Regions from separate parts of the Methylobacterium carpenticola genome, predicted to be linked through region 2. Evidence: predicted binding sites of a transcription regulator. Region 2 holds the regulator's gene; each other region holds the start of a gene.
The links. Region 2 encodes LexA, which represses DNA repair genes until DNA is damaged. Its sites were predicted from a motif close to TGTTCNNNNTGTGTTCNG; they were not measured.
Positions count from the first base shown of each region.

Region 1: ACE101_RS20950 (type IA DNA topoisomerase) is a predicted target of LexA. The motif match lies at 5,906-5,923, and genes of this name have one in related genera.
Region 3: ACE101_RS28140 (putative DNA modification/repair radical SAM protein) is a predicted target of LexA. The motif match lies at 2,778-2,795, and genes of this name have one in related genera.

Region 1 covers NZ_JBHZEO010000001.1:4,463,870-4,473,270, forward strand. Annotated here, with positions in the region: gene proB (glutamate 5-kinase) at 1-770, opposite strand, end outside; gene obgE (GTPase ObgE) at 881-1,909, opposite strand; gene ACE101_RS20920 (GNAT family N-acetyltransferase) at 1,974-2,615, opposite strand; gene rpmA (50S ribosomal protein L27) at 2,806-3,072, opposite strand; gene rplU (50S ribosomal protein L21) at 3,119-3,436, opposite strand; gene ACE101_RS20935 (DUF2267 domain-containing protein) at 3,727-4,116, shown strand; gene olsB (l-ornithine N(alpha)-acyltransferase) at 4,402-5,394, shown strand; gene ACE101_RS20945 (hypothetical protein) at 5,594-5,812, shown strand; gene ACE101_RS20950 (type IA DNA topoisomerase) at 5,948-8,284, shown strand; gene ACE101_RS20955 (MotE family protein) at 8,442-9,365, opposite strand; gene ACE101_RS20960 (DUF6468 domain-containing protein) at 9,362-9,401, opposite strand, start outside.
Region 2 covers NZ_JBHZEO010000001.1:6,175,088-6,184,488, reverse strand. Annotated here, with positions in the region: gene ACE101_RS28660 (DUF456 domain-containing protein) at 1-233, opposite strand, end outside; gene ACE101_RS28655 (zinc-finger domain-containing protein) at 409-666, shown strand; gene ACE101_RS28650 (FAD-dependent monooxygenase) at 689-1,903, shown strand; tRNA gene ACE101_RS28645 (tRNA-Leu) at 1,938-2,023, shown strand; gene ACE101_RS28640 (hypothetical protein) at 2,232-2,591, shown strand; gene lexA (transcriptional repressor LexA) at 2,787-3,509, shown strand; gene ACE101_RS28630 (HD-GYP domain-containing protein) at 4,070-5,149, shown strand; gene ccoS (cbb3-type cytochrome oxidase assembly protein CcoS) at 5,193-5,330, opposite strand; gene ACE101_RS28620 (heavy metal translocating P-type ATPase) at 5,327-7,603, opposite strand; gene ACE101_RS28615 (FixH family protein) at 7,613-8,113, opposite strand; gene ccoG (cytochrome c oxidase accessory protein CcoG) at 8,142-9,401, opposite strand, start outside.
Region 3 covers NZ_JBHZEO010000001.1:6,072,564-6,081,964, forward strand. Annotated here, with positions in the region: gene ACE101_RS28135 (UdgX family uracil-DNA binding protein) at 64-1,527, opposite strand; gene ACE101_RS28140 (putative DNA modification/repair radical SAM protein) at 1,527-2,759, opposite strand; gene ACE101_RS28145 (hypothetical protein) at 2,891-3,103, shown strand; gene ACE101_RS28150 (Gfo/Idh/MocA family oxidoreductase) at 3,224-4,534, shown strand; gene mutL (DNA mismatch repair endonuclease MutL) at 4,605-6,473, shown strand; gene ACE101_RS28160 (SDR family oxidoreductase) at 6,477-7,541, opposite strand; gene ACE101_RS28165 (hypothetical protein) at 7,729-8,043, shown strand; gene ACE101_RS28170 (protein-disulfide reductase DsbD family protein) at 8,379-9,401, shown strand, end outside.

The DNA of each region.
Region 1 (9,401 bases), 1.7 Mb from region 2:
GAGGCCCGCGCGCCCGCCGCCACGGCCTTGAGCGGGTTCTTGCCGCGCCCGTCTGCGATGAGCATGTGGGTGCCGCCGCCGGCGGCGATCTTGCCCGCCTCGATCTTGGTGCGCATGCCGCCGCGGGAGAGTTCCGAGGCCGGCCCCCCGGCCATGGCCTCGATCTCGGGGGTGATCCGCTCGATGACCGGCAGGTGGCGGGCATTCGGATCGCTCGCGGGCGGGGCGGTGTAGAGCCCGTCGATGTCCGAGAACAGGACCAGCAGATCGGCCCCGATCATGGTGGCGACGCGCGCGGCGAGCCGGTCGTTGTCGCCGTAGCGGATCTCCGAGGTCGCGACCGTGTCGTTCTCGTTGACGACCGGGACGGCGCGGACCTCCAGAAGCTTGAGGGTGGTGGCGCGGGCGTTGAGGTAGCGCCGCCGCGCCTCGGTGTCGGTGGGGGTCACCAGAATCTGGCCCGCCACGATGCCGTGATGGGCGAGCGCCTCCGACCAGTAGCGCGCGAGCGCGATCTGGCCCACGGCGGCGGCGGCCTGGCTCTCCTCCAGCCGCAGGGCGCCGGCGGGAAAGCCCAGCACCGTACGCCCGAGGGCGATCGAGCCGGACGAGACGACGAGCACGTCGACGCCGCGCGCATGCAGATCCGCGATGTCCTCCGCGAGGGCGGCGAGCCACGCATGGCGCAGGCGGCCGCGCGCGCGGTCCACGAGGAGCGCGGAGCCGACCTTGAGAACGACGCGGCGGAACTGATCGAGGGCGGGAGTCATCGCGGGAGAGCCGGGGGGAGAGGGGTTCCCCCGCGCATAGCCGGAGACGGGCCGGCGCGACAGCCCCCGGATGCCGGCGCCGCGATTTCAGCGGCGGGCGGCCCGTCCCCTCAGGGCTGCCACGCCTCGGCCGGCTTCGCCTCATCGACACTGGCCGCATCCATGGCCGCCATCAGCGCACGCAACGCCTCCGGCACGCCCTGGCGGGTGGCCGCGGACAGGACGAGCGGCGGCCGGCCGGCCGCCTCCGTGAGCCGCGCGACCTGCTCGGCCAGCGTCTCGGGATCGAGCACGTCGGCCTTGGACAGGGCAACGATCTCGGGCTTCTCCGCGAGGGCGTGGCCGTAGGCGTCGAGTTCCGCCCGCACCAGCCGGTAGGCGGCGCCCGCATCCTCGTGGGTGCCCTCCACGAGGTGGAGCAGCACGCGGCAGCGCTCGACATGGGCGAGGAAGCGGTCGCCGAGGCCGACGCCCTCGTGGGCGCCCTCGATCAGGCCGGGAATGTCCGCGAGCACGAATTCGCGGGTGTCGACGCGCACCACGCCGAGCCCCGGATGCAGGGTGGTGAACGGATAATCGGCGATCTTCGGTTTGGCCGCCGTCACCGTCGCCAGGAAGGTGGACTTGCCCGCATTGGGCAGGCCGACGAGGCCCGCATCCGCGATCAGCTTGAGCCGCAGCCAGAGCCAGTGCTCCTGGCCTTCCAGGCCGGGATTGGCGTGGCGCGGGGCACGGTTCGTCGAGGTGGTGAAATAGGCGTTGCCGAACCCCCCATTGCCGCCGCGGGCGAGCAGCACGCGCTGGCCCACCCGCGTCAGGTCGGCGATCAGGGTCTCGCGGTCCTCTGCGAGGATCTCGGTGCCGGCCGGCACCTTCAGCACGACGTCCGCCCCCTTGCCGCCCGCCCGGTTGCGGCCCGAGCCGTGCTCGCCCTTCTTGGCCTTGAAATGCTGCTGGTAGCGATAGTCGATGAGGGTGTTCAGCCCCTCCACGCATTCCGCCCAGACGTCGCCGCCGCGGCCGCCGTCGCCGCCGTCCGGACCGCCGAACTCGATGAACTTCTCGCGCCGGAACGACACGCAGCCGGCTCCGCCATCGCCGGAGCGGACGTAGACCTTGGCTTCGTCGAGGAACTTCACGGCACGATTCTCCTGAGCAATCAACGCGGACGAGCCGGAGGGGATGCCCCTCCGGCCGGACCCGTCAGCCGCCCGCGCGCAGGCTCTCGCCCGCGGCGCGGTGGCGATCGAAGACGAGGCCCGCGGCGTGCCACGTCTTCAGGCTGTCCCAGGCCCGCCGGTCGAGCCGGAAGTGATCGACCGGGAACAGGCCGCCCCGGGCCGGGAAGGCGCTGAGGCCCGAACCGACCGCGGCGAAGCCGCACTTCTCCAGCACCCGCCGCGAGGCCGGGTTGACCACCCGGGCCGCCGAGGTGAGCGCCGCCCCCTCCGTATAGGCGAAGAAGGCGTCGATCATCGCCCGGGCCGCCTCGGTGGCGAGGCCCTCGCCCCAGTGCGGCTGGCCGATCCAGTAGCCGAGATGCGGGCCGTCCCGATCGGGATCGGGCTCGATCCCCACCACGCCGATCAGCGTCTGCGGCTGGCGCCGCGGCGTGATCGCCATGGTGAGGGCCCGCCCCTCCGCATTGTCGCGCCGCGCCCGCAGGATGAACGCATCCGCCTCCCGCGGGTCGAGCGGATGCGGAATTCGCGCGGTCATCTCGGCGACGGCTTTCTCACCGGCGAGGCGTACAATGGCTTGCGCATCGGCCTGGCGCGGCCAGCGCAGCCAGAGCCGGCGGGTCTCAAGCCGGAAGACGTCGTCGCGGGTGAGGTCGGGGAACATCGGTACACTCCGATCCGACCGGAAAGGGCAGGGGCGCCCTCGCGCGGCCACGAGAACGACGAAGGGGAAGGTGGTGCCCCACCCTCCCCTGGTTCTCGATCGGAGCTTGGCCGTTCAGGGCCAGGATCGCGGATCCGCCGGGTCGGTGTGGGGACACCGGCGGAGCTCCTTCGTCACTGGCTCCGTCGGCTTACTCTGCGGCCTCTTGGGCCGGAACGACCGTTACGTAAGCTCGGCCCTGTTTGGTCACGAACTGGACGCGGCCCGCCGTGAGCGCGAAGAGGGTGTGGTCACGGCCCATCCCGACATTGGTGCCGGGATGCCAGCGCGTGCCGCGCTGACGCACGATAATGTTGCCGGCGATGACGGCTTCGCTGCCGAACTTCTTCACGCCGAGACGGCGGCCGTCGGAATCGCGGCCGTTGCGGGACGAACCGCCTGCTTTCTTGTGAGCCATCGGGCTAACTCCTGAATCTTGCTATGGGATCTGCTGCCTGCCTGGATCAGGCGGCGCTGATGCCCGTGACGCGCACCACGGTGAAGTCCTGGCGGTGACCGCGCTTGCGGCGCGAGTTCTGCCGGCGGCGCTTCTTGAAGGCGATGATCTTGGGGCCGCGCTTCTGCGCGACGATCTCGCCCGCGACGCTGAAGCCGGACAGCGTCGGCGCGCCCACCTGCGTGGCGCCCTCGCCGTTGGCGAACAGCAGCACTTCGCCGAAGGTCACGGCGGTGCCGGCGTCGCCCTCGAGCTTGCCGATCGTGATGACGTCGTTGGCGGCGACGCGGTACTGCTTGCCGCCGGTCTTGATGACTGCGAACATCGTTCTGGTCTCGTGTTCCATCCGGGCTCCGGCAGGGACCGGGCGCCGTCTTTTTGGCAGTTGACGCCCGCGGCGCCCCATGGACCGCCGCGAACGCGACGGCGCGCGGACCGAAGGGTCCGCGCGCCAAGGATGGTTCACTAACCGTTCGCTCCGCCTCGTGTCAATGCCGCGACTGCATCCGGCGCGTCATCACGGCACGGATCCCGGTTTCGATCGCTCCTCCCCGGCCCGGTTGATTTCACGCGGCGCATCGCCGAAGACCACATCGTCTGTCGCAGGAGACCATGATGGAAGAGCTTGTTGCCCGGGTGACGCAAGCCACGGGACTGGACGCGACCACGGCCCGGACGGCCATCGGCCACATCCTGGCTTTCCTGCAGAAGGAAGGGCCGGCGGCTGAAGTGAACCAGCTCATCACGGCGATCCCCGGGGCCGACAGCGTCGTGTCCCAGGCGAGCGGCACCGAGAGCGGCGGCGGCGGACTCATGGGGATGCTGGGCGGCCTGATGGGCGGCGGCGTCATGGCGCTCGGCCAGAAGCTGATGGCGGACGGCGTGTCCATGGGCCAGATGCAGCCGCTCGGCCGCGAACTCTTCGCCTATGGCCGCGAGAAGGCCGGCGAGGACGTCATCGGGCCCATCGTCGGCTCGATCCCCGGCCTCAGCCAGTTCATCTGAAGCCTCGTTCACCGAGGCGCGTGCCGGTCCGCCGGCGAGACCGTGCCGCGATGGGACGCAAAGCGGAACCGCCCCGTCGCGATTCCGCCCGCAACCTTCGCCGGCTCGGAATCGGAACGGCCGTGCGCCGTTCCGGCGCTTCCCCCAGATCTGATCGAAGTTATTGATCAGCTTCGTTTTCCTGTGTCACACAACCGTGCGGGCTTCATGCTGTTCTCCCGCCGAGACGGCACGGCGCTCCTGTCGGGCGCGCGGGTTCGAGTGGCCGCACAGGAAATCACGATCATGGTTCCGTTCCTCTCCCGCGGCCCGCTCCCCGCCGGGCGCGACGCCCAGGCTCCGACGGCCCTCGCCCGCCTGATGCAGCGCGCCGGCGAGGCGCGGCCCGGCATCGACCTGCGGGGCGCGGTCGCCTCGTCGCGGCTGTTCCCGCCGCTCAAGCGGCTGCCGACCCACGGGCTCGATCCGGTCCTCGGCCGGATCGGCGCGCTGGAGGTGCGGCTCGCCACCCGGCCGAAGGATGTCCGGCGGGCCCAGCGCCTGCGCTACCGGGTCTTCTACGAGGAGATGGCGGCCGTGCCCTCCGCGCTCGCCGCCCTCAAGCGCCGCGACGTGGACGAGTACGACGCGGTCTGCGACCACCTCCTCGTCATCGATCACGCGGCGACGGAGGCGAAGCCGTTCCGCAAGCCCCGCCCGAAGGTGGTCGGGACCTACCGCCTGCTGCGCCAGGAGCAGGCGGACCGCCATTTCGGCTTCTACACCGCCGGGGAGTACGATATCGGGCCGGTCCTCGACGCGCACCGGAGCCTGCGCTTCCTGGAGCTCGGCCGCTCCTGCGTGCTCAAGCCCTACCGCACCAAGCGCACGGTCGAGCTGCTCTGGCACGGGATCTGGACCTACGTGCTCCATCATCGGATCGATGCGATGCTCGGCTGCGCCAGCCTCGACGGCACCGATCCGGACCGGCTCGCCCTGCCCCTGAGCTTCCTGCACCACTTCGCCCGGGCCTCCGACGGCTGGTGCGCCCGCGCGCTGCCGGAGCGGCACGTCGCGATGGACCGAATCAGCCGCGAGGCCATCGACCCGAAATCCGCCCTGCAGGCCCTGCCGCCGCTGGTCAAGGGCTACCTGCGGCTCGGCGCCACCTTCGGCGACGGTGCCGTGATCGACCGGCAATTCGGGACTACGGACGTGTTCGTGGTGCTGCCGGTCGCGGCGATCGCCCCCCGCTACATCGGTCATTTCGGGGCCGGCGCAGAGCGGCACGCCGCCTGACGCAGCCCTCCCGGCGGCGCGCCGGGCCCGAGCCCCCCCGCATTCTACCCCTCTTGCCATCGCGCCCCATGAACGATGGGGTGTGCCGAAGCACGACCGGGGATCGCATTCCGCGTCTAGATCGTTGGGACCCGGCGACGAGGCGGGGTGTCAGGGTGAGGGTGGCGAGATGAGCGAGCGATCGAGAGAGAGGTGTCGCGTGTCCCGGCGCCGGACGCGCCGTCACCGGTCCCAGGGCTTGGCGCCCCGCCGGATCCTCTACGCGGTGGACGTGCTCGACGCCTACACGCCGTGCGACGCGCGGCCGGCGAACGACAACGCCGCCATGCCCGGCATCCACCGCATCCGGCACCGGTCGGCGGCCTTCCTGAGGATCGTTCCGGGATCGGAGGGCGTCGAGGTCCGCACGGCGCCCTGAGACGGAGCCGCTCCGGGTTCCGAGGGTCGGTTCGCGGTCCGGGATCGTGGACGTCGCGCCCGCGTCGGTTGACCGGCCAGGGCACGCGCCTTAAGTTCCTGCTTTGTTCGCGCATCCGCTCCGGGATCCCGAATCATGGCCCGCGCCTCGTCCGACCGGACGCTGTTCTTCTTCGAGAAGCCTTCGGCGATGAGGCAGCTGCAGCGCTTCTTCAAGGCGCCGACGACGGTCTGCGTGGCCGCGGAGGGCCATCTCCTGGCGGCGCAGGAGCCGGCTGCGATCAGGCCGGCCTGGAAGACCTGGCGTTTCGACGATCTGCCCATCGCGGTCGACGAGATCCCGGTGACCTGCGCGCGCAACCGCTCGGGTGCCTCGCACGAGGCGCGGATCGCGGCGATCCGCGGGGCTCTGCAGGGCGTCGACCGGGTGATCATCGCGACCGATCCGGGGCGCGAGGGATCGATGATCGCCTGGGAGGTGCTGGAGCATCTCGGCTACCGGGGCCGCGTGGACCGGCTGAAGCTCGGCGCCCTCGACGAGGTCTCGATCCGCCGCGCCTTCGGGGCGCTCGCCCGCGAGCCGGATTCGGGGGAGCGGGACTACGCGGCCTATCTCGAAGCGCTCTGCCGCCGCTACGAGGATTGGCATCTCGGCCTCAACGGCACGCGGGCGGTCTCGCTGCGCCTGCGCCCGCCCGCCTTCCGGGAGCCCTGGCGGTTCGGCGGCGTGCAGACGCCGACCCTCGCGATCCTGGCGGATCTCGAGCGGCGCATCCAGGATTTCGTCCCGCGCGACTTCTTCAAGATCGCCCTGCCGGTGGAGACGCAGAGCGGCGCGGCCCTGACCCTCTGGCACGCCCCGAAGGAGCGGATCTTCGACCGGGCCGAGTCGGAGGCGATCCGCGATGCCGCAGCCGGCTGGTCCGGGCCGCTCGCGGTGGCCCAGAAGGACGTGCGGCGCCCGCCTCCCCGCCTGTTCTCGAAGGACACGCTCGCCCGGCGCTGCGCCAAGCGCTTCGGCTGGGACCCGCAGCGCACCGCCGCGACGGCGCAGGATCTCTACGACCGCGGCTTCCTGAGCTATCCGCGCACGGAATCCGAGCACCTGCCGGAGAGCCAGAGCGGCGATGCGGCGGCGATCCTGGCGGCGATCGCCGGCAGCCTGGACGCCGTCGCCGATCTGATACCCGCAGCGGCGGCGATCGTGGTGCGGCGCGGGCCGCGCGGCCACTACGTGAAGGATCCGGGCGAGCACCACGCCATCGTGCCGCTGCGCAAGGTGCCGCGGTCCGGCGAACTCGCCCCGGAGGCGTGGCGCCTGTGGGAGTTGGTGGCGCGCTCCTACATCGCCGCCCACCTGCCGGACGGTATCGACGCGCGCACCACCGTGACGGCGACGGTTGAGGCTCCGCCGGGACCCAAGCGCTTCGCAGTGACGGGCAGCGTGGTGCGCGCACCGGGCTGGCGGGCGCTCTACGGGACGGAAGCGGAGGACGAGGATCCGGTCCCGGGCAAGACGCGGCGCGACGACGAGCCGACGACCGGCCGCCTCCCGCCCGTGCGCGATGGAGAAGCCGCCCGGGCGACGGACGCGGTGGTCGAGACCGCGGTGACCGAGCCGCCGCGGCGCATCACCCGGGGCGAATTGCCCGTCGTGATGGGCCGGCTGATCGATCAGGTCGAGGATCCGGCGCTGCGGCGCGCCCTGGAGAATCCGGCCAATCCCAACGAGCCGCGCGGCCTCGGCACCGCCGCCACGCGCGACGCCGTGCTGCCCAAGCTGGAGAAGAGCCACTACGTGGTTCTGGCCAAGGGCAAGGACCCGGCGATCACCGTGACGGAGGCGGGTCTCGCCTTCATCGACGCCGTGCGGCGGGTCTTCCCGGCCTATGGCGATCCGGTCGGCCGGGCCGTGTTCGAGGCGGATCTGGGCGAGATCGGCCGCGCGCCCACCCGTGCCGAGGCGGTGCGGCGGGCCGAGGAGTTCCGGCAGCGGACGCGGGCGCGGCTCGACGCCCTGATCGCCGCGGTGGCAGGCTCGGAGCGGATCGCCGTGGCGGCGCCGGCTCCGGACGCGGCGGGGCGGCCGCCGACCACCGCCATGGTGTCCTTCGCGACGGCGCTGGCGGCCCGCAAGGGCGTGCGCCTGCCGCGTGGGCTCAAGCAGGACGCCGCCATCTGCCGCCGGTTCCTCGACGCCCATGCGGAGCCGCGCGAGGCGGTCGCTCCGGGGACGGCACGGCCGCCGACGCCCGCGATGCGCCGCTACGCCGAGGCTCTCGCGCGCGAGAAGGGCCTCGACGGCCTGCCGGACGATGCGGCGACGGATTTCGCCGCCTGCCGCCGGTTCCTCGACGCGCAGGGGGCCTCCAAACCGGCAGGCCGGGAGCCGCGTCCGGCGCGAAAGCCGGGTGTCCGGCGCCGGGCCCGGCCGCGGACCGGCGGAGACCGCCATGCCGATTCACCGGCGTGAGCATCGATCGCCGAAACGGTGACCAGTTCGGCGGCAACGAGAAGCCAAGCCGAATGGCACGGGCCGAGCCTGCTTGGGGCAAGCCTGCTTGGGGCCACTCTGCTTCGCCAATTCCGGACGCGCGCAGGCGGCTCACGCCGGGAGCGCCGGAGGTCTCTCACCGTGGCGGTGCGTCGATCGCCGGCAACTCGTTCGGTGGGAGCGGCGGCGCGCCGGGCGCGGCCGGACGCGGAGCAACGCCGCGCGCGCGCATCGCCAGCGCCACGGTCAGCCGCTCGGCGGTCTCGGGCTGCATCACCGCCAGCACCTCGGCCATCTTGCGCGGGTTCATGGCCACCACGACCGGGACCAAGACGTCGAGGGACAGGCGATCGAAGACGCGGGCCGCATCCTTCGGCTTCATCGTCTCGTACATGGTCACGATCGGCCGCAGACCGGCGGCCTCGCTCTCGCTCCTGCGGGCCGGGACGCCCTCCGCCTTGTCCTCCAGCGACTTGAGATCGTTGATGCGGCTCTCCAGCCGCCGCTCGGCATTCTCGATCAGCTGCTCGCGGGTGTCGAGGTCGCGGTTGCGCTGCTGAAGCGCCTCGCGCCGCGCGCCGAGCTTCTCCAGGATCGCCCGCTCGGCCGAGGCGGCCCCGTCCGGCGCCTTCGCCGCGGGGCTCGCCGCGTCCTTGGAGACATCCTTGGGCGCTTCCTTGCCCGCTTCCCCCTCCTTCGGCGCGACCGAGCCCGTGACAGACGGATCCGGCAGCTCGGCGTTGGTCCGCGCATAGGCGAGCACGCGGGCGAAGTCCGACCGGCGCGGGCCCCCGTCATCGGCCGCGAGCCCGATAAGCTTCAGGAGCAGGAGGCCGCCCGCCGCCAGCGCCACCCCGTCGATCAGGCGCAGCCGCAGGCTCGGGGGGCGCCAGGACGGCTTGCGGACGAGGCTCGCGGCCGGGCGGGCGGCAGCCGGCGATCGCGCTTCGGCCGCGGGCTTGACGCCTGAAGCGGGCTTGACACCTGAAGCGGGCTTGGCCGTCGGCGCCGTCGGGACGCCCGCGATGAAGGCCGCGATCCGGCGCAGCCGCGGATTCATGCGGCCTGGCTTTGCAGGCGGCTCAGCGCACGCTCG
Region 2 (9,401 bases):
CGGACCGCCCGGCGGCGGGCGTGGCGGCGGCGCGGCTTCGTGGACTCGCCCCAGGCGGCACCGACCAGGCCGCCCACCACCGCCCCGACCGGCCCGGCCACCACCGCTCCGGCGACGACCCCGGCCCCGGCGCCGAGGGCGGTGTTGCTCTGTGCGGACGCCGCCTGCGGCAGGACGAGCGCGGCGGCGAGCGCCATGCCGGCCAAGGCGGTGCCCGTGATCCCGATCCTCATCGAAAACCCCTGATCCCGTTCGTTCATCTGCGGTGTCTCGCGGGCCTCGTGGCGGCCGATTTCGGCCAAAGCGGGACGATGCGCGCCGGCAGGGCGACGACCGGCCCCCTAGGCGCCCCGTCCGCGAGGGGGTAGAGGGGGCGCGAGAGAGCCAAGCTCCAGCAGGATCCCCGCGATGGCAGACAAGGCGGTACCCCACTTCCACAACCAGGACGGCGTGCGCGTCATCCATGTGGGCTCCAAGGAGTTCATGTGCATCGGGGCGCTGCCGCCCTTCGACCATCCGCACGTGTTCCTCGACATGGGCGCGGAGAGCGAGATCATCTGCCAGTACTGCTCCACGCTGTACCGCTACCGCTCCGACCTGAAGCCCGGCACCGCCGACCCGGCCGCCTCCGTGTGGGACGACCGCGCCCGTCTAGCTGCCGAATAAGGTCTTGCCGCCGAACAAGGCCTTGCCGCCGAACAGGCCCGTCCCCGACCGGCCGGGCCTGCGGGTCGCGATCGCCGGGGCGGGCATCGGCGGCCTCACCGCGGCGCTCGCCCTCGCCGCGCGCGGCCACACGGTGACGCTCGCCGAGCGGCGCACGGCCTTCAGCGAGGTCGGCGCCGGCCTGCAGCTCTCGCCCAATGCGAGCCGGATCCTCACCGATCTCGGCCTCGGGCCGTCCCTGCGCCGGGTGGCGACTGAGCCGTCCGGCGTACGCATCCGCGCGCTCGCGAGCGGCCGGCAGATCGGCGAGGTGGCGCTCGGTGCGGCCATGCGCGAGCGCTTCGGCGCACCCTACCTCGTGATCCATCGCGCCGACCTGCAGACGATCCTCCTCGACGCGGTGCGCAGCCGGCCGGGCATCCGGCTCCTGGTCGGGCGCAGCGCCGCCGGCTTCGCCGAGACCCGGGAGGGCGCGAGCCTGACGGTGACGAGCGAGAGCGGACGCATCGAGACGCTCTCCGCCGACCTCGTCGTGGCGGCGGACGGGATCCGCTCGGCCCTGCGGGCGCATCTCGACCGCCGCCGGCTGATGCCGGTCGGGGAGGCGGCGTGGCGTGCCACCCTGCCGCGCGATCGCGCCCCGGCCGCCCTCCAGGGGGATGAGACCGGCCTCTGGCTCGGGCGCGGCCGGCACGTGGTGCATTACCCGGTCGCTGGCGGCGAGCGCATCAACCTCGTGGCCGTGCTGCCCCAGGCGGAGGAGGAGCCGGACTGGAGCGCTCCCGGCGATCCGGCGCGCCTGCGCGCCGCCTTCGCGGACGCGGCGGCCCCGCTCGCCGAACTCCTGCGCGTGCCGGATACGTGGCTGGTCTGGACCCTGGCGGACCGCCGGGTCGCCGCCCCGATGGCGCGCGGGCGCCTCGCTCTCCTGGGCGACGCCGCCCATCCGGTGATGCCGTATCTCGCGCAGGGGGCGGCGCTCGCGATCGAGGACGCGGCGGTGCTGGCGGCCTGCCTGTCGGATGGGGCCGTACCGGCCGCGCTCGCCGCCTACACGGCCGCGCGCGCGCCGCGCGCCCGGGCGATCCAATCGCAGGCGCGCCGCAACGGGCGGATCTACCACGCGGGCGGCGTGATGGCGGCGGGACGGGATCTCGTGATGGGCCGGCTCGGCCCCGCCCGGATGACCGAGCGCTACGCGTGGCTCTACGGCTGGCAGCCGGTTTCCGACGCTTGATCTTCCGCCCGTCGTCGGGGTAACCCGGGGCGGCGCGGACGTGGCGGAATCGGTAGACGCACGAGACTTAAAATCTTGCGACCTCTGGTCGTGCGGGTTCGAGTCCCGCCGTCCGCACCAGCCGTTCCGGGGGTGGCTGACCCGCGAGGGCCGGCAGCGGCACGAGCAAAACCGCCGGTTACACAAAGAGATGGCCAACGACACGGCTTGCGTAGCTCCGAGCCGGGTGCCGTGCTAGGCTCGGTGACGGGAGAGATCCGAGACCAGCCGGGGTGGCGTGATGGATGTCGGCGCACTTCTCGCAGATGTCCGCCGCTGGATCGTCGCCATGGAGATGCGGTCGGCGGCCCAGGCCGCCCGGGTGACCGCCCTGAATCGCGCCGGCGCGGATGCGACGGAGGCCGAACGCCAGCTCTGGCTGTCGATCGACGCGTTGACGGTGCTGCGCGTCGAGCTGTGGGCGCTCCAGGGCGCTCAGGGCGCCGCCGCACCTGCACGGGCCACCGACGAGGATCGCGAGTTGCTCAGCCAGGCGGTCGCGGACGCGGAGGCGCGCCGCGCCATGCGCGACCTGGCGCTGGGCTTCGACGCCGAGGAGGATCTGCGCCTGCTGCGGAACCTCGACGAGGAACTCGTCGCCCTCGTCCGCGCCCGGATCCGGCTTCAGGACCTTCAAGCCGAGTCCTGACCGGCCCGCAAGGGGCGCATATCCGGCTCGCTGCCGTTCGACCGGAGGTCACGGCAGCGAGGCTTGGCAGGCTCCGGATCGAAGAACTCCCACCGCTCCGGCCCGGTACACCCGCTTGCGGAACACTTGAGGAACGCCTAACATGTTCGCGATTTGTTTCGTATCGCGCACCGGCGCAGGCGATGAGAATATCCCATGCTCACCCGTAAGCAGTTGGACCTGCTCCGCTTCATCCAGCAGCGGATGCGCGAGACCGGCGTCCCGCCGTCCTTCGACGAGATGAAGGACGCCCTCGACCTCAAGTCCAAATCCGGCATCCACCGGCTGATCACCGCCCTGGAGGAGCGCGGCTTCCTGCGGCGCCTGCCGAACCGGGCCCGCGCCATCGAGGTGATCCGCATCCCGGATGCGGTGGCGGCCCAGTCGGCCGAGGTGGTGCGCTTCACGCCGAGCGTGGTGGAGGGCGGCCGGGCCGGCGCGCCTGCGGCCAAGCCCGCTCCGATCACAGCCTCGTTCGTGCCCGACGATGGCGGGCGCTCGGTGAGCATCCCGGTGATGGGGCGGATCGCCGCCGGTACGCCGATCTCGGCGATCCAGAGCCAGAGCCGCGTGGTGGCGATGTCGCCGGACTTCCTGGCCGGCGGCGAGCATTACGCGCTCGAGGTGCGCGGCGATTCGATGGTTGAGGCCGGGATCCTCGACGGGGATCTCGTGGTCATCCGCCGTCAGGACACCGCGAATACCGGCGACATCGTGGTGGCCCTGATCGACGACGAGGAGGCCACCCTCAAGCGCCTGCGCCGCCGCGGCTCCTCCATCGCCCTTGAGGCGGCGAACCCGGCCTACGAGACCCGGGTGCTCGGTCCGGACCGCGTCCGCATCCAGGGCCGCCTCGTCAGCCTCATCCGCAAGTACTGAGCGCGCCCCGGGCCTGCGGCCGCCCTCCAGATCGCGACCTCCGGCGATCCGGGCGCTCGAAGTGCAGGGTCGCGTGAGCGGACCTCCTCGAGCAGCCCGGACAAGGGCCGAAGCCGGCTCCGCGGGCATCCCGGCCGGCGAGATCCCGACGCACCCGGACCTGCTCGCCCGCGTTCAAAGCCGTCGATCCGGTCATGGATGAATGCATTGACGTTGAGAGATTCCGCTCGCGGTGAGCAATCCCGTGATCAAGGATACTCAACGGCATCGGCACATCGGGAAACACCGCCGCAAGCGAGCGGTATGGGAGCCGCCACGCGTTGAACCTGGCCGGCGATGAGGCCACGCCATGGCTCGGCAGACATTGCTCGGGCCGATGATGCGATGGTGGCGCAGACGGTCTTACGAGGACTGCGCGGCGACGGCGCTGTTTCAACAGTTTCAGGCAGTCGACCGCATTTCCCAAACGGAATGTTTAACCCGTCTGATGAAGACTCCGATCGCGAGCGGTGAGAGGCTTGGTGCTGCGCCCGCGTCGGAAGGACCAGCCGGGATACGCCATGCGGGACGAGTTCATCCTGCTGATCACCGACAGAGCGAGCGAGATCAGCGATCTCGCGGCCGCCTTCGCGCGTCTTCTGCCCTGCATCGCGCTGCTCCCGGGCGAGGGCCTGCCGCTGGGTCGGTGCCGGGCGGTCGTCCTCGACCTCGCCCCCGGCAACCCGTCAGCCATGGCGGGAATCCTGTCGGCCGTGACCGGCATGCGCGCCCGCGGCACGCCGTGCCTCTGCCTCGCCCGGGATCTCCGGCCGCATTCCATCGCGCAGGCCCAGGCCCTCGGGGCGAGCCAGGTGCTCCCTGCCTCCACCCCGATCGCCGACCTCGTGACGGCCCTGCTCACGCTCCTGCGGATCGACGCGATGGCTCGCGCGGCCGAGCCGCTCCGGGCGGTCCGTGACCAGGCGGTGGAAGCCAAGGCCCGCGTCACGCGCATCTTTCGGGCCGCCACGGAGGGCGAAGCGCTGAGCCAGGACGACGTCGAGACCGGGACGCGGATCATCCTCGACGCCATGGCCGATAGCGGGATCCGGGTGTGGCTCGATACGATCTGGGCTCACGAGATCGGGGTCTACCAGCACTCCCTCGGCGTCGCCGGGTATGCCTGCGCCTTCGCCGTCCAGCTCGGCTTCCGGCGCCGCGATCAGGAGCGGCTGGTGCGGGCCGCGCTTCTCCACGACATCGGCAAGGCCCGCATCCCCCGGGCCATCCTCAACAAGCCGGCGGCGCTCTCCGGCGAGGAGATGGCCGTGATGAGGGCGCATCCGGCAATCGGCGCGGAGCTGCTGGCCGATCAGGGCGGCTTCGATCCCGAGATCCTCGACGTGGTGCGGCATCATCACGAGATGCTCGACGGCTCCGGCTACCCGGATGGGCTGCGCGGGGCGCAGATCAGCGACATCGTCCGACTCGCGACGATCTGCGACATCTACTCGGCGCTTACCGAGCGGCGGCCCTACCGGGCGCCGATGGCGGCCGCCGAAGCCTGGGCGGTGATGGAGCGGATGGGCCCGAAGCTCGACAGGCCGCTCCTCGCGGCCTTCCGCCCGATCGCCGCGAGCCTCGCGGCGGACGACCTCTGAGCGGCATCGTCGGCAGCCGGGAAGCGCCCGGCGAGGAAGGGCCTCAATCGTCGGCGAGCATCCGGTGCTCGGCGCCGTCGATGTCCTCGTACTGGCCGTTCCGCAGGGCCCAGAGGAAGGCGCAGAGCCCCATCCCGCCGAGGAGGAGGGCGAGCGGGATCATCAGGACGAGGACGTTCATCGGCGTGCGGCCTCCGGCAGGGCCGGCGCGCGGCGGGCCCGCAGGGCATTGAGCGTGACCACGACGGAGGAGCCCGACATGGCGAGCGCGGCGATCAGCGGCGTCAGCAGACCGGCCGCCGCGAGCGGGATCGCCGCCGCGTTGTAGGCCGCCGAGAACCACAGGTTCTGCAGCATCAGCCGCCGGGCCGTGCGGCCGATGCGCAGGGCGGCAAGGACGGGGCTGAGACCGCGGCCGAGGAACAGCGCGTCGGCCGCCGCCTGGCTCACATGCGCCGCCGTGACCGGCGAGACCGAGGCGTGGGCGGCGGCGAGCGCGGGCGCATCGTTGATCCCGTCGCCCACCATCAGCACGCGACGCCCATCGCGCGCCAGCGCCGCGATGCGGGCGATCTTGTCCTGGGGCGTGAGGCCGCCCTGCCACTCGGCGACGTCGAGGGCCCCCGCGACGGCCGCGACCGCCTCGGGCCGGTCGCCGGAGAGGATCAGAACCCGGTAGCGCGCCGCCCGCAGCGCCCGCAGGACGGCGTGGGCGTCGGGACGCAGGGCCTGCCGCACCCGGAAGACCACGGGGGCCGCCTCTCCCACCCGCATGCAGATCGCCGAGGCGCCGTGATCCCGGGCCAGGGCCTCGGCCGCCTCGGTCTCGGCCTCGCAGAAGCGGGGGGAGCCGAGGCGCACGGGCACCCCGTCGATGCGGGCGCGCACGCCGAGCCCCGCCGCCTCCTCCGCATCGGGGCAGGGCAGGGCGTCCGGCACGGCGGCGGCGAGCGCCATGGCCATGGGGTGCCGGCTCGACCGTGCGAGCCGGGCCGCGAGCGCGAGCTGGGCCGGATCGCAATGACCCGCCAGGACCGGCTCGGGCAGGGTGAGGGTCCCGGTCTTGTCGAAGACGACGGTGTCGATGGCGGCGAAGCGCTCCAGAGCGTCGCCGCCGTTGAGCAGCACGCCCTCGCGGAACAGGGCTCCCGCGGCCACCACCTGCACGGCCGGAATCGCCAGCCCGAGGGCGCAGGGGCAGGTGATGATGAGCACCGCCACGGCGGCGAGGAGCGCCGCGTGAAGTCCGGCGCCCGCCGCGAGCCAGCCCGCCAGGGTGAGGAGCGCCGCCGCGTGGACCACCGGCACGTAGAGGCGCGTCGCCCGGTCGGCGAGCACCAGGGCGCGGGACTTCACCTCCAGCGCCCGGCGCATCAGCCCCTCGACCTCGTCGAGGAGCGTGCCCATGCCGGCCGCCGTCACCCGCACGGTGAGCGCTCCGCTCGCATTGAGCGAGCCGGCATGGACCGTATCGCCGGGCTCCGCGGCCACGGGCGCCGTCTCGCCGGTGACGAGGCTGCGGTCGAGCTCGGAGCGCCCCTGCACCACGGTGCCGTCCACCGGCACCCGCTCGCCCGGGCGCACCAGCACCATCGCGCCGAGGGCGAGATCGGCGAGCGGCACATCCCGCACCGTTCCGTCGGCTTCGATCCGGGCGGCGGTCTCCGCGCGCAAAGCCGCGAGATTCTCGGCGAGCGTCTGCGTGCGGCGGCGCATGACCTGATCGAGCACCCGGCCGATCAGCAGGAAGAACAGCAGCATGGTGGCGCCGTCGAAATAGGCGTGGGCCGCGCCCTGCGCCGTCTCGACCACCGACATCACCAGCGTCAGCACCACGCCGAGCGTGATCGGGAAATCCATCGTCACCCGGCCGGCCCGCAAGCCCCGGACGGCGCCCTCGTAGAAGGGACGTCCCGCATAGGCCGCCGCGGGCAGCGCGATCAGCGCCTGGATCCAGTGGAAGAGGTCGCGGTTCTCCGGCGTCATGTCCGAGACGTTGCCGGCCCAGACCGAGACCGCGAGCAGCATCACGTTCATCGAGGCGAAGCCCGCCACCGCGAGCGCGCGGATCAGGCGCTCGGTCTCGCGGGCGGCCGCCTCGTCGCGCCGCCGCGGGTCGAAGGGATGGCCCCGGTAGCCGAGCCCGTCGAGGGCCGCGAGCACGCCGCCCACCTCTGGAGCGGCGCCGGGGGCCCAGGTCACGGCGAGCCGCCGCTCGGTGAAGTTGAGCCGCGCCCCGGCGATGCCCGGGAGCGCCGCGATGCCCCGCTCGATCGTGCCGATGCAGGCGGCGCAGCGCACGCCCTCGACCGCGAAGGCCGCGCGGTGCGCCCCGTCCGGCTCCTCGCTCACGAAGGCCGCATAGTCCCGCGGCAGGGAGGGCCGCGTGTTCGCCGCGCTCCAAGAGGCATGGGCCTCCACGTAGGCGAGCGCCGCATCCGTGCAGCAGGCCATCGCAGCCCCCTAGTTCAGCACGACGCGGCCGTGGCGGCGAAAGACCCGCTCGCCGCCCTCGGCAACGTCCACGACGAGGGTCCATTGGCCGGGGGGCAGGGCCTCCGCGCGGGCGGCGTAGGAGCCGCGCCCGGTCGCTGCCAGGGGGAGAACGACGTCCTGGCGCCGATCGGTCGGCCGCTCGAAGCGGGCCTGCACGCTCACGCCGGAGAGCGGGGCCTCGTTCCGGTCGGTGAGGCGGACCGTGATGACGGCATCGCTCCCCTCCCGCGTCACCGCGCTGGCGAGATGCCAGCCGCGGGCCTCCTGGGCGCGCGCCCGCCGGATCTCCGCGTTGTAGACTTGGCCCGCATGGTAGGGGGACCTCTCCTCCAGGCCCGACCACGTCCGCAGGGCGGTCGTGACCAGGAAGGCGTTCGCGATCGCGATGATGCCGAAGAACGCGACGAAGATCAGCAGCACGTGGCGGCCGGTGAGGGGACGGCCGGCGGGCGCGACGGCGTGGGCCATGATCGGGTGTCCTTGAGAGGGAGGCGGTTCAGGGGGCCTTGAAATGGTCTTGGGCCTGCGCGGCCTCGCCGCTGTCGAGATCCGTGATGCGCAGGGTGAGCGGGCTGGACTTGTCGAGGACGGCGCCCGCGGGGGCGAAGGCGAGGGCGCGGAATTCCTGCGTGGTGTCCGGGCCGACGGCGAGCCGGCCCTCGGGCGCCCCCACCACCTCGATCCGCAGGCCGGGGACGCCCTCCGCGGAGAGCGCGAAGTGGCGCGCGACCGGCCGCTTGTTGACGATGCGCAGGGTCAGGCCGTTGCGGATCGAACCATCCGCCAGGGTGACGAAGAGCGGGTTGCGGTCGTGCAGGACGCTCAGGCCCGTGAAGCTGCGGGTGGCGAGGCCGTAGAGCATGGTGCCGCCGACCGCCGCGACGAGGAGCGCGTAGAGCACGGTGCGCGCCCGGACGATGCGGATCACGGGAGCCTCGCCGCGGCGGCGACGCTCGCAATTCGCCTCCGTATCGTAGGCGATGAGGCCGGTGGGACGGCCGAGCTTCGTCATCACCGCGTCGCAGGCATCCGCGCAGAGGCCGCACTGGATGCAGGGCATCTGCAACCCCTCGCGGATGTCGACGCCGGTGGGGCAGACCACGACGCATTGACGGCAATCGACGCAGTCGCCCGCCGGCTGGCCGGCCGCCCGCAGGGCCTGCGCCCGCTTCGCCCCCGTGCGGGGCTCGCCGCGGTCGTAGCGGTAGGTGACGGCGAGGGAATCCGCGTCGGTGAGCGCGCCCTGGATCCGCGGCCAGGGGCACATGTAGGTGCAGACCTGCTCGCGCATGTGGCCGGCGAGGATGTAGGTCGTGGCGGTGAGGGTCAGGATCGCCGCGTAGGCGACCGGCGGCGCCTGGAAGGTGGCGAGTTCGCCGACCAGGGTGGGCGCGTCCGCGAAGTAGAGCACCCAGGCGCCGCCGGTCCACCACGCGATCAGCAGCCAGATGGCATGCTTGAGAACCCGCGCGGTGACCTTCTCCAGGGACCAGGGCGCGGCATCGAGACGGATCCGCGCGCGGCGGTCGCCCTCGACCAGCCGCTCGACGGCGAGGAAGAGGTCGGTCCAGACCGTCTGCGGACAGAGGTAGCCGCACCAGACCCGGCCGGCGACCGCGTTCATGAAGAAGAGCGTGAAGGCCGCCAGGATCAGCAGGCCCATCACGTAGGTGACCTCCTGCGGCCACAGCTCGATGGAGAAGAAGTAGAAGCGCCCGCGGTCGAGATCGATCAGCACCGCCTGCGACGGCTCGTG
Region 3 (9,401 bases), 100 kb from region 2:
TCGATCCTCGGGCTCCGCAGGGATCAGCCTCAAAGCGTTCCCATCGCCGGCTCGGCCGATCCCTCACGCCGCCGTCTCCTCCGCCAGCGCCCGCACCCGCCGCAGGTCGTCCACGAAGGCGGTGTAGGCCGCGTCCTTGGCCCCGTCGGGCAGGCGCAGCAGGTAGGACGGGTGCACGGTGATGAAGCCCGTGTAGGGTTTCCCCGCGAAACGCGCCGGCCCGCGCGCCCGGGTGATCGGGATCGTCTGACCGGTGAGCGCCAGAACCGCCGTCGCGCCGAGCCCCACCACGAGCCGGGGCCGCACGAAGCCGAGTTCCCGGTCGAGCCACCAGCGGTAATGCGCCACCTCGCCGGCGGTGGGCTTCTGGTGGATGCGCCGCCTGCCGCGCTCCTCGAACTTGAAGTGCTTGACCGCATTGGTGAGATAGGCCGCCGGGCGCTCGATCCCCGCCGCCTCCAGCGCCCGGGTGAGGAGCTGGCCCGCCGGGCCGACGAAGGGCCGGCCCTGTCGGTCCTCCTGATCGCCGGGCTGCTCGCCCACGAAGGCGATGGCCGCGCCCAAAGGCCCCTCCCCCAGCACCGCCTGCGTCGCGCCCGGCACCAGCGGCTCGGAGCGCCGGATGATCGCGTTGAGGGCATCGAGCGAGGCGGGCTCCTGCGCGGCCATGGCGGCGAGCGCGCGGGCGGGAACGCGCTTCTGCGGCAGCGCGGGCTCCCGCTCGATCATCGCGGCGACGCGCGGGCGCGCGGCGCGCACGAGGTCGGGAATCGCCGCCGTCTCGGGCAGGTTGCGCCAGTACTTCTTCGGCATCTCGGCCCGCATCGCGGTCGGGTTGAGCCGGGCCGGGTTGAAGGTGCTGGCGTAATAGGCGCACCAGCCGGCCTCGAAGGAATCCGTCGCGGGCACGTCCTCGCGCCGCCCCGGCGGCCCGAGACGCAGCGCCGCGCCGTCCCAATGCGCCGAGGCTTCCGGCGTCAGGATCGACCAGTCGAAGGCGGGGAAGCGCTCTACGAAGAAGGGAGCCGCCGCCGCCAGGATGTGGTGGTCGGGCTCGAACCAGGCGGCGAAGCGCTCGCGCGGCTCTTGTCCCTGCCCTCGCCCCTGCCCCTCCCCCTCCCCTTGCCCCTCCCCTTGCCCCGGCACCCGCCGGAAGCGCAGGAAGGCGTGCATCTTGTGCAGGTCGCGTCCCACGGCCTTGCGCATCCGCAGCAGGCGGTGGACGAGCGGATCGCTCGCCACCTCCAAGAGGTGGCGCTCCCCGTGCAGGGCCCGCCAGACGAGGCCGTAGAGCAGCGCGTAGCGCTCCGGGTCGCGATGGGGCACCACCGCGGGGATCAGCGCCGCCACCGGCTTCGGCAGGGCCAGCGGCGGCGCCTCGGCCTCCGGGGGGGCGGCGAACAGGCCGGGAGCATCCGCCGTGGTGAAGGCCGCCGCCTCGGGCGGCACGCCCTCCGCCGCGAGGCGCCGGGCGGCGGCGCGGAAGCCGGCGAGGTCGGCGCCCGGAGCGAGCCGGATCGTGCGCATCAGCCGAACAGGGCGAGCTGCCGCGGCGGCTCTGGCAGCCGCGGCGGCTCGGCGAGCCGGGCGCGCAGGTCGAGCCGGTCGGTGAGCCGCGTCGGCGCATGGTCGGCCGCGATCAGGAAGGGCCGCGCGCGCTTCAGGCCGGAGGTCAGCCGCGCCACGTCGGCGAGCCGCAGGCGCGTGTGACGGCGCGCGGCGACGATCTTGTCCACCGCCCGCACCCCGAGGCCCGGCACCCGCAGCAGCAGCTCGCGATCGGCATGGTTGACGTCGACGGGGAAGCGCTCGCGGTGCTTGAGCGCCCAGGCGAGCTTCGGGTCGATGTCGAGGGCGAGCATGCCCTCGTCCGATGCCGCCGCCACGTCCTCGGCGGAGAAGGCGTAGTACCGCAGCAGCCAATCCGCTTGGTAGAGCCGGTGCTCGCGCTGCAACGGCGGCGGCTTCGCCGGGAGGAGCGCCGCGGCGTCCGGGATCGGGCTGAAGGCCGAGTAGTAGATCCGCTTGAGCGCGTGGGCGTCGTAGAGGCTGGCGCTCTTGCGGATCAGCGTCGCGTCCGTGCTCGCATCCGCCCCGACGATCACCTGCGTCGACTGACCGGCGGGCGCGAAGCGGCGCTTCTCCTCCCGCGCCTGCACGATGCGCTCGCTCATCTGGCCCATGGCCGTCTCGATCGCGGCGCCGTCCTTCTCGGGCGCGAGCCGCTCCAGGCTCGCCTCGGTGGGAAGTTCGAGGTTGATCGACAGCCGGTCGGCGTAGAGGCCCGCCTGCTCGATCAGCCAGGGGCTCGCCTCGGGGATGGTCTTCAGGTGGATGTAGCCCCGGAAGCCGTGGCGCTGCCGCAGGCCCTTCGCCACCCGGATCAGTTGCTCCATGGTGTGATCGGGCGAGCGGATGATGCCGGAGGACAGGAACAGGCCCTCGATGGTGTTGCGCTTGTAGAACTCCACCGTGAGGGTGATGACCTCCTCCACCGTGAAGCTCGCCCGCCGCACGTTCGAGGAGCGCCGGTTGATGCAGTAGGCGCAGTCGAACAGGCAGTAATTCGTCAGCAGGATCTTCAGGAGCGACACGCAGCGCCCGTCCGGCGTGTAGGCGTGGCAGATCCCCGCTCCCGTGGTCGAGCCGAGACCGCCGGGATCGGCCCGCCGCTTCGGTGCCCCCGAGGAGGCGCAGGAGGCGTCGTACTTCGCCGCATCGGCGAGGATGGTGAGCTTCTTCGCGAGCCGGTCGTCCATGCGGGAGAGAATGGCGCACGTTCTTGTTTTGTTCAAGTGATGGAGACGGCGCCGGAGGAGAGGGTTCGAGCGGAACCGATCGGTGCCGCGTGCTGTTGTCTGGAGGAATTCCAAGCTGGAAGGAGATCAGCATGGCGAGCACCGAGACCGGCATGGCCTGCCGGACCTGCCGCTACTACGACACGCACCGGCTCAATGCCGGCAGCCCGCAGGGCGACGAGGGCCTCTGCCGCTTCAACCCGCCGGTGAGCCAGCCGGAGCCGCAGGGCCATGGCCTGTGGCCGGTGGTCTCCGCCTCCGACTGGTGCGGTCACTACTCCCCCGAGATGATGGCCGGCGAATAGGCCTGCGACGAGTCTCGATCCCCGAAGGGCCGCCGCGTGCGGCCCTTCTCGCGTCAGGAACCCGGGCCGCCGAAGGGGCGTTGGCGGGCGTCCCCCCGCAACCAGCGAACGGCGAGGCGCATGCCCGACGATCTGACCCTTCTCTCCCGCCGCACCCTGATGCTCGCGGGCGGCGCGACGCTCGCCGCCGTCGGCGGGGCGCAGGGTGCGAGCCCGCCCCAGGCGGCCGTCAAACCGGCGCCTGTCGATACCGGGCGGGTGGAGAACGGGCGCGTCACCTTCCCGAACTGGCGCGGGCCCTCCGACCGGCCCGCCGCGCCGCCCCCGGCGCCGCTGCCCCCCGAGCGCCGGGTCGGTTTCGCGGTGGTCGGGCTCGGGCGGCTCTCCTTGGAGGAGATCCTGCCGGCTTTCGGCCAGACGAAGAAGGCGAAGCTCGTGGCATTGCTGTCGGGCAGCCCCGACAAGGCGAAGCTGGTGGCGGCCCAGTACGGGGTGAAACCCGAGGCGGTGCACGGTTACGACGGCTTCGCCGCGCTGGCGCGGAACCCGGAGGTGCAGGCGGTCTACATCGTGACCCCGAACGGCCTCCACCGCGACCACGTGCTCGCCGCGGCGGGGGCCGGCAAGCACGTGCTCTGCGAGAAGCCGATGGCGAATTCCGCCGCCGAGGCGCGGGCGATGATCGATGCCTGCGCCACGGCCGGCGTGAAGCTGATGATCGCCTATCGCTGCCAGTACGAGACCCACAACCGGGAGGTGACGCGGCTGGTGCGGGGCGGCCAGTACGGCAAGCCGAAGCTGATCGAGGCGGTCAACACCCAGACCATGAGCCTCCCCGAGCAGTGGCGCCTGCGGCGCGACCTCGCGGGCGGCGGGGCTCTGCCCGATATCGGCCTCTACTGCCTCAACGGGGTGCGGGCGCTCCTCGGCGAGGAGCCGGTGGCGGTTCAGGCGCAGATCCGCTCGCCCGAGGATCCGCTCTACCGCGAGGTCGAGGAGACGGTGGCGTTCACCCTGCGCTTCCCCTCCGGCGCGCTGGCGCAATGCAACACGAGCTACGGCGCCCACGAGACCCGCCGCCTCGCGGTGCAGGCCGAGGGCGGCGCGATCACCCTGGAGAACGCCTTCGCGTATGAGGGCCAGCGCCTGATCCTGAACCACCGCGAGGGCCGCTCCGAGGCGCGCGAGGAGCGGGCGCTGCCCGTCCACAACCAGTTCGCCCTCGAAATCGACCACATGGCGACCTGCATCCTGGAGGACCGGTCGCCGCGCACGCCCGGCGAGGAGGGCCTGCAGGACCAGATCCTGATGGAGGCGATCTACGAGGCGGCCCGCACCGGCGGCACGGTGGCGCTGAAGCCGCCGGAGCGCACGCTCCAGAAGGGCCCCCTCGACCTCACCCGCGGCCCCGCGCCCGAGGACGCCGGCTGAGATCGAGCCGGCTGAGGATCGCGGGCCGCCCGCGGTCGCGCAAGGCCGTCCGCCTCCCTATATTCGGGACATGCTCACCGCGTCCCCGACCCGTCCCATCGTGCGCCGCCTCGATCCGGTGCTCGTCGACCGCATCGCGGCCGGCGAGGTGGTGGAGCGGCCGGCCGCGGCGGTGAAGGAGCTGGTCGAGAACGCCATCGATGCGGGCGCGGCCAGCATCGAGGTGACGATCCAGGCCGGCGGCCGGCGGCTGATCCGCGTGGTCGATGACGGCATCGGCATGGAGCCGGAGGATCTGGCGCTGGCGGTGGAGCGCCACGCCACCTCGAAGCTGCCCGAGGGCGACCTCGACCGGATCGAGACCCTGGGCTTCCGCGGCGAGGCCCTGCCCTCGATCGGCGCGGTGGCGCGGCTCTCCCTGGTCTCGCGCACGGCGGAGGCCGAGAGCGGCCACGGCCTCGTGGTCGATGCCGGCATCAAGGGGCCGGTGCGCCCGGTGGCGGCCGAGCGCGGCACCCGCGTCGAGGTCACCGACCTGTTCTCCGCCACTCCCGCCCGGCTCAAGTTCCTGAAATCCGACCGGGCCGAGGCCGGCGCCGTGGCCGAGATCCTGCGCCGCCTCGCGGTGGCGCATCCGCAGATCCGCTTCACCCTGCGGGGCGAGGGCGGCAACGGGCTCACCTTCCCGGCCGAGATGGGCCAGGGGGCGTGGTTGCGGCGGCTCGCGGCGGTGCTGGGCGCCGATTTCGCCGCGAATTCGGCGCCGCTCAGCCTGGAGCGGGAGGGCCTCGCCCTCGACGGCCATGTCGGCCTGCCGACCTTCCACCGGGCCGCCGCCACCCACATGCACTTCGTGGTGAACGGGCGCCCGGTGCGCGACCGCCTGCTGCTCGGCGCCGTGCGCGGCGCCTATGCGGACGTGATGGCCTCCGACCGCCACCCGGTGCTGGCGCTGGCGCTCACCTGCGACCCGACCCTCGTGGACGTGAACGTGCACCCGGCCAAGACCGAGGTGCGCTTCCGCGAGCCGGGGCTGGTGCGCGGCCTCATCGTCAGCGCCATCCACGATTCCCTGCGCCGGGAGGGCGGGCGCGCCTCGGGCAGCGTCGCGGCCAGGACCCTGGAGAGCCTGCGCCCGGCCCAGAGCCCCCCCCTGCCCCTGCGCCGCCCGGAGCCGCCGCCGGCCCCGCCGCGCGGCTCGGGGCGGGTCGAGTCCTTCGCGCAGGACTTCTTCGGAGAGGCGCCGGCCGCGGAGGCGTCCGCGCCGGGCTTCGCCGAGGAGGCGCAGGCGGCCTTCGCCGGGGCGGTGCTGCCCCCCACCGCCGACTGGCGCGAGCCGTCCCCCGAACCCGCCGCGCCCGCCCACCCGCTCGGCGCTGCCCGGGCGCAGCTCCACGAGACCTACATCGTGGCGCAGACGCAGGACGGCATCGTCATCGTCGACCAGCACGCGGCGCACGAGCGCCTCGTCTACGAGCGCCTGAAGCGGGAGCGGGAGGCGGGCGGCATCGCCCGCCAGCTCCTGCTGATCCCGGAGGTGGTGGAACTCGACCCCGCCGAGGCCGACCGCCTCGCGGAGGCGGCCGAGGATCTCGCGGCGCTCGGCCTCGTCCTCGAAGCCTTCGGGCACGGGGCGGTGCTGGTGCGCGAGGTGCCCTCGGCGCTCGCCGGCGGCAGCCTGCGGGCGCTGCTCGCCGACGTGGTCGACGTGCTGCAGGAGGGCGGCCCCGATCCTCTCGCCCGCCGCCTCGACGCGGTGCTCTCACGGATGAGCTGCCACGGCTCGATCCGGGCCGGACGGCGCCTGCGGCCCGAGGAGATGAACGCCCTCCTGCGCGAGATGGAGGCGACGCCCCTCTCGGGCCAGTGCAACCATGGCCGCCCGACCTACGTGGAACTCAAGCTCACCGACATCGAGCGGCTGTTCGGGCGGCGTTGACCGTCACGGGATGATCCGGTCCGCGCGCAGCCGCGCGAAGAGGTCGAAGAAGGCGTCGTCGGTGGGCTGGTAGTCGAGGAAGCCGAGGCGGCGGCTCTTCGCCATGTCGGTGACGACCTCGATCGGCCGGCCGAGATCCGCATCCGTGTGCCAGGCCGAGGCGAGGCGCGACAGATCGGGCTCCGCGAGCCCGCGGCGGCGGGCGATGTCCGCCCAGATCGGGCCCGCATCGGCGAGCTGCCGTTCGAGCGGGACGCCCTCGCCCGGAAACGGGGCCGGCGCGACGCCGAACCACCGGGCGATGCGCTCCCACATCCATTGCCAGCGGAAGACGTCGCCGTTGACGACGTTGAAGGCTTGGTTGCGGGCGGCGGGCGTCGTCGCGGCCCAGGTCAGGTGCCGGGCGAGCAGCCGCGCATCCGTCATGTCGGTGAGCCCGTTCCACTGCGCGGCCGAGCCCGGGAACAGGAAGGGCCGGCCGGTCTCGCGGCAGATCGTGGCGTAGGCCGCGAGCGTCACCCCCATGTTCATGGCGTTGCCGAGCGCGTAGCCGATGATGGTGTGGGGCCGGTGCACGCTCCAGCCGAAGCCGTCCCGCTCCGCGGCGGCGAAGACCTCGTCCTCCTGCGCGTAGTAGAAGTTCTCGACGGGGAGACGCGGCTGCTCCTCGCGGAAAGGCGTCGGGGGCAGCGCGCCCTTCCCGTAATTCTCGAACGGCCCGAGATAGTGCTTGAGCCCGGTGACCAGGGCGACGTGGCGCAGGCTCCCGCCGGGCCGCACCGCGTCGAGGAGGTTGCGCACCATCGCGGCGTTCACCCGGATGTTCTCGGCCTCGCTCGCCTGCCGCAGCCAGGTGGCGAGGAAGACGTGCGAGGGGCGAAGCTCGCGCAGGGCGCCACCGAGCGCCTGCGGATCGCGGAGATCGGCGGCCACCGGTTGCAGGCCGGCTATGTCGCCCGGCGGGCGCCGCGCGAGGCCCGCCACCGACCAGCCCTCCCGCAGGAGGTGCCGGGCGAGCGTGTTGCCGACGATGCCGCTGACGCCGACCACCAGTGCCGCTTGGGTCATGTGTGCTTCCATCATCATCGCGAGGGGCGTGGCGACAACGTCCCGCGACGGCGGAGGGTGCCCGGCATGGAACGGTGCCCGGCTTGGAACGGTGCCCTCTTCGGAACGGTGCCCTCTTCGGAACAGCGGCGTGCCGCCTCCGTTGCCCGCGGTACGGCGCAACCCGCGCCGCCCTCGGAGCCTCGTCATGCGCACAGCCGTCACCACCGCCCTCGCCCTTTCGGCGCTCGCGGCCGCCACCGTCCCGGTCCTCGCGCAGGGCATCAACAACGGCTCGGGCGCCGCCCCGGCCGCGTCCGGCAATACCGGTTCCGGCATGTCGAGCCAGCCGCCCGGCAGCGGGATCGGCGGCAACAATCCGGGCAGCATGGGCTCCACCGGCACGCAGGGAGCGAGCGGCGGCAACATGGGCCCGAATTCCACCTCGAGCACGCAGCGTCCCACCGGCAGCGGTTCGCCCGGCACCGGACCGGGCAGCCAGTCGGGCAACCCGCACAAGTAGGGTGGCCGGGGCGCCAGGAGAGAGGCGGACGAGACTGGGAATCCGATGCCCGAAAGGGCTTTGATCGGCGCGCAGCCCGATCACCGGATCATCAGCGGAGCGAGCCTGGAGTTTGCGACGCTCCTCATGGCGAGGTGGCCGGTGACAACCGGCCCGCGAAGCATCCATGACCGCCGATCGCTTGCGCCGGAGGTCGGGAGCGCCGTTCCGGGCTGCTCCGAGGCTTGCCGACGCGAGCACCTCGCCACGAGGAGCGTCGTGCAGGCCACGAACGCGGCCGCCCGTCGCCTCGCCCCGGCCACGGAGTGGCGCTATGGGGAACCAGGAAGGTTCCGATGCGCCAGTTCCCGTCGCTCCTCGTTGCCGGGGCTCTCCTGTGGAGCGCCCTCCCCGCCGCCGCCCAGGCGCCGCGGGTGAACCCCAAATACGCCGACCTCGTGCGGGCCGAACTCGTGGCCGAGCCCGGGGCGGTGGCGGCGGGGCAGCCCTTCACGGTGGGCGTGCGGCTGGTGATGAAGCCGCACTGGCACGTCTACTGGCGCAATCCCGGCGATTCCGGCCTCGCGCCGGAGATCGCCTGGGCGTTGCCGCCGGGCTTCGCGGCCGGCGCGATCGCGTGGCCGGTGCCCGAGCGCATCCCGGTGGCGGGGCTCATGAATTTCGGCTTCGAGGGGGAGACGCTGCTCACCACGACGGTGACGCCGCCCGCCACCCTCGACGGCGCCTCCGTGACGCTGCGCGCCAAGGTCTCCTACCTCGTCTGCGAGCGCGAATGCATCCCGGGCGAGGCGAGCGTGGCGGCGAGCCTGCCGGTGGCGCCGCCCGGCACCAGCGTGCGGCCCGATCCCCGCCACCGCGACCTGTTCGAGACGGCCCGCTCCCAACTCCCCCAGCCCGCGCCCTGGCCCGCCCGGGTGAGCGCGGTCGGCGAGACGCTCACCCTCCACCTCGCCGCGCCCGGCCTGAAGCGCGAGACGGTCCGCGACGTCGCGTTCTTTCCCTATTCCGAGACGCTGATCGAGCACGCGGCGGCGCAGGACGTCAGCATCGATGCCGGGGGGCTGCACCTCGCGCTGAAGCTCAGCAATCCCGCGCCCTCCGAGCCGGTCTCCCGTCTCGACGGGGTGCTCGCCCTGACGGAGGAGACGGGCAGCGGTCCCGTCCGGCACGCCTTCGCGCTCGGCGAGGAGCCGGCCCAAACAGCCCCTGTCCAAGCGGCACCGGCTCGGCCGATCCCGGCCGCCGCGGCTCCGGCTCCGGCCTCCGACGCCCCCGCCGGCCTGTGGCAGGCCGCGCTGCTGGCCTTCCTCGGCGGTATCCTCCTCAACCTGATGCCCTGCGTCTTCCCGGTCCTGTCG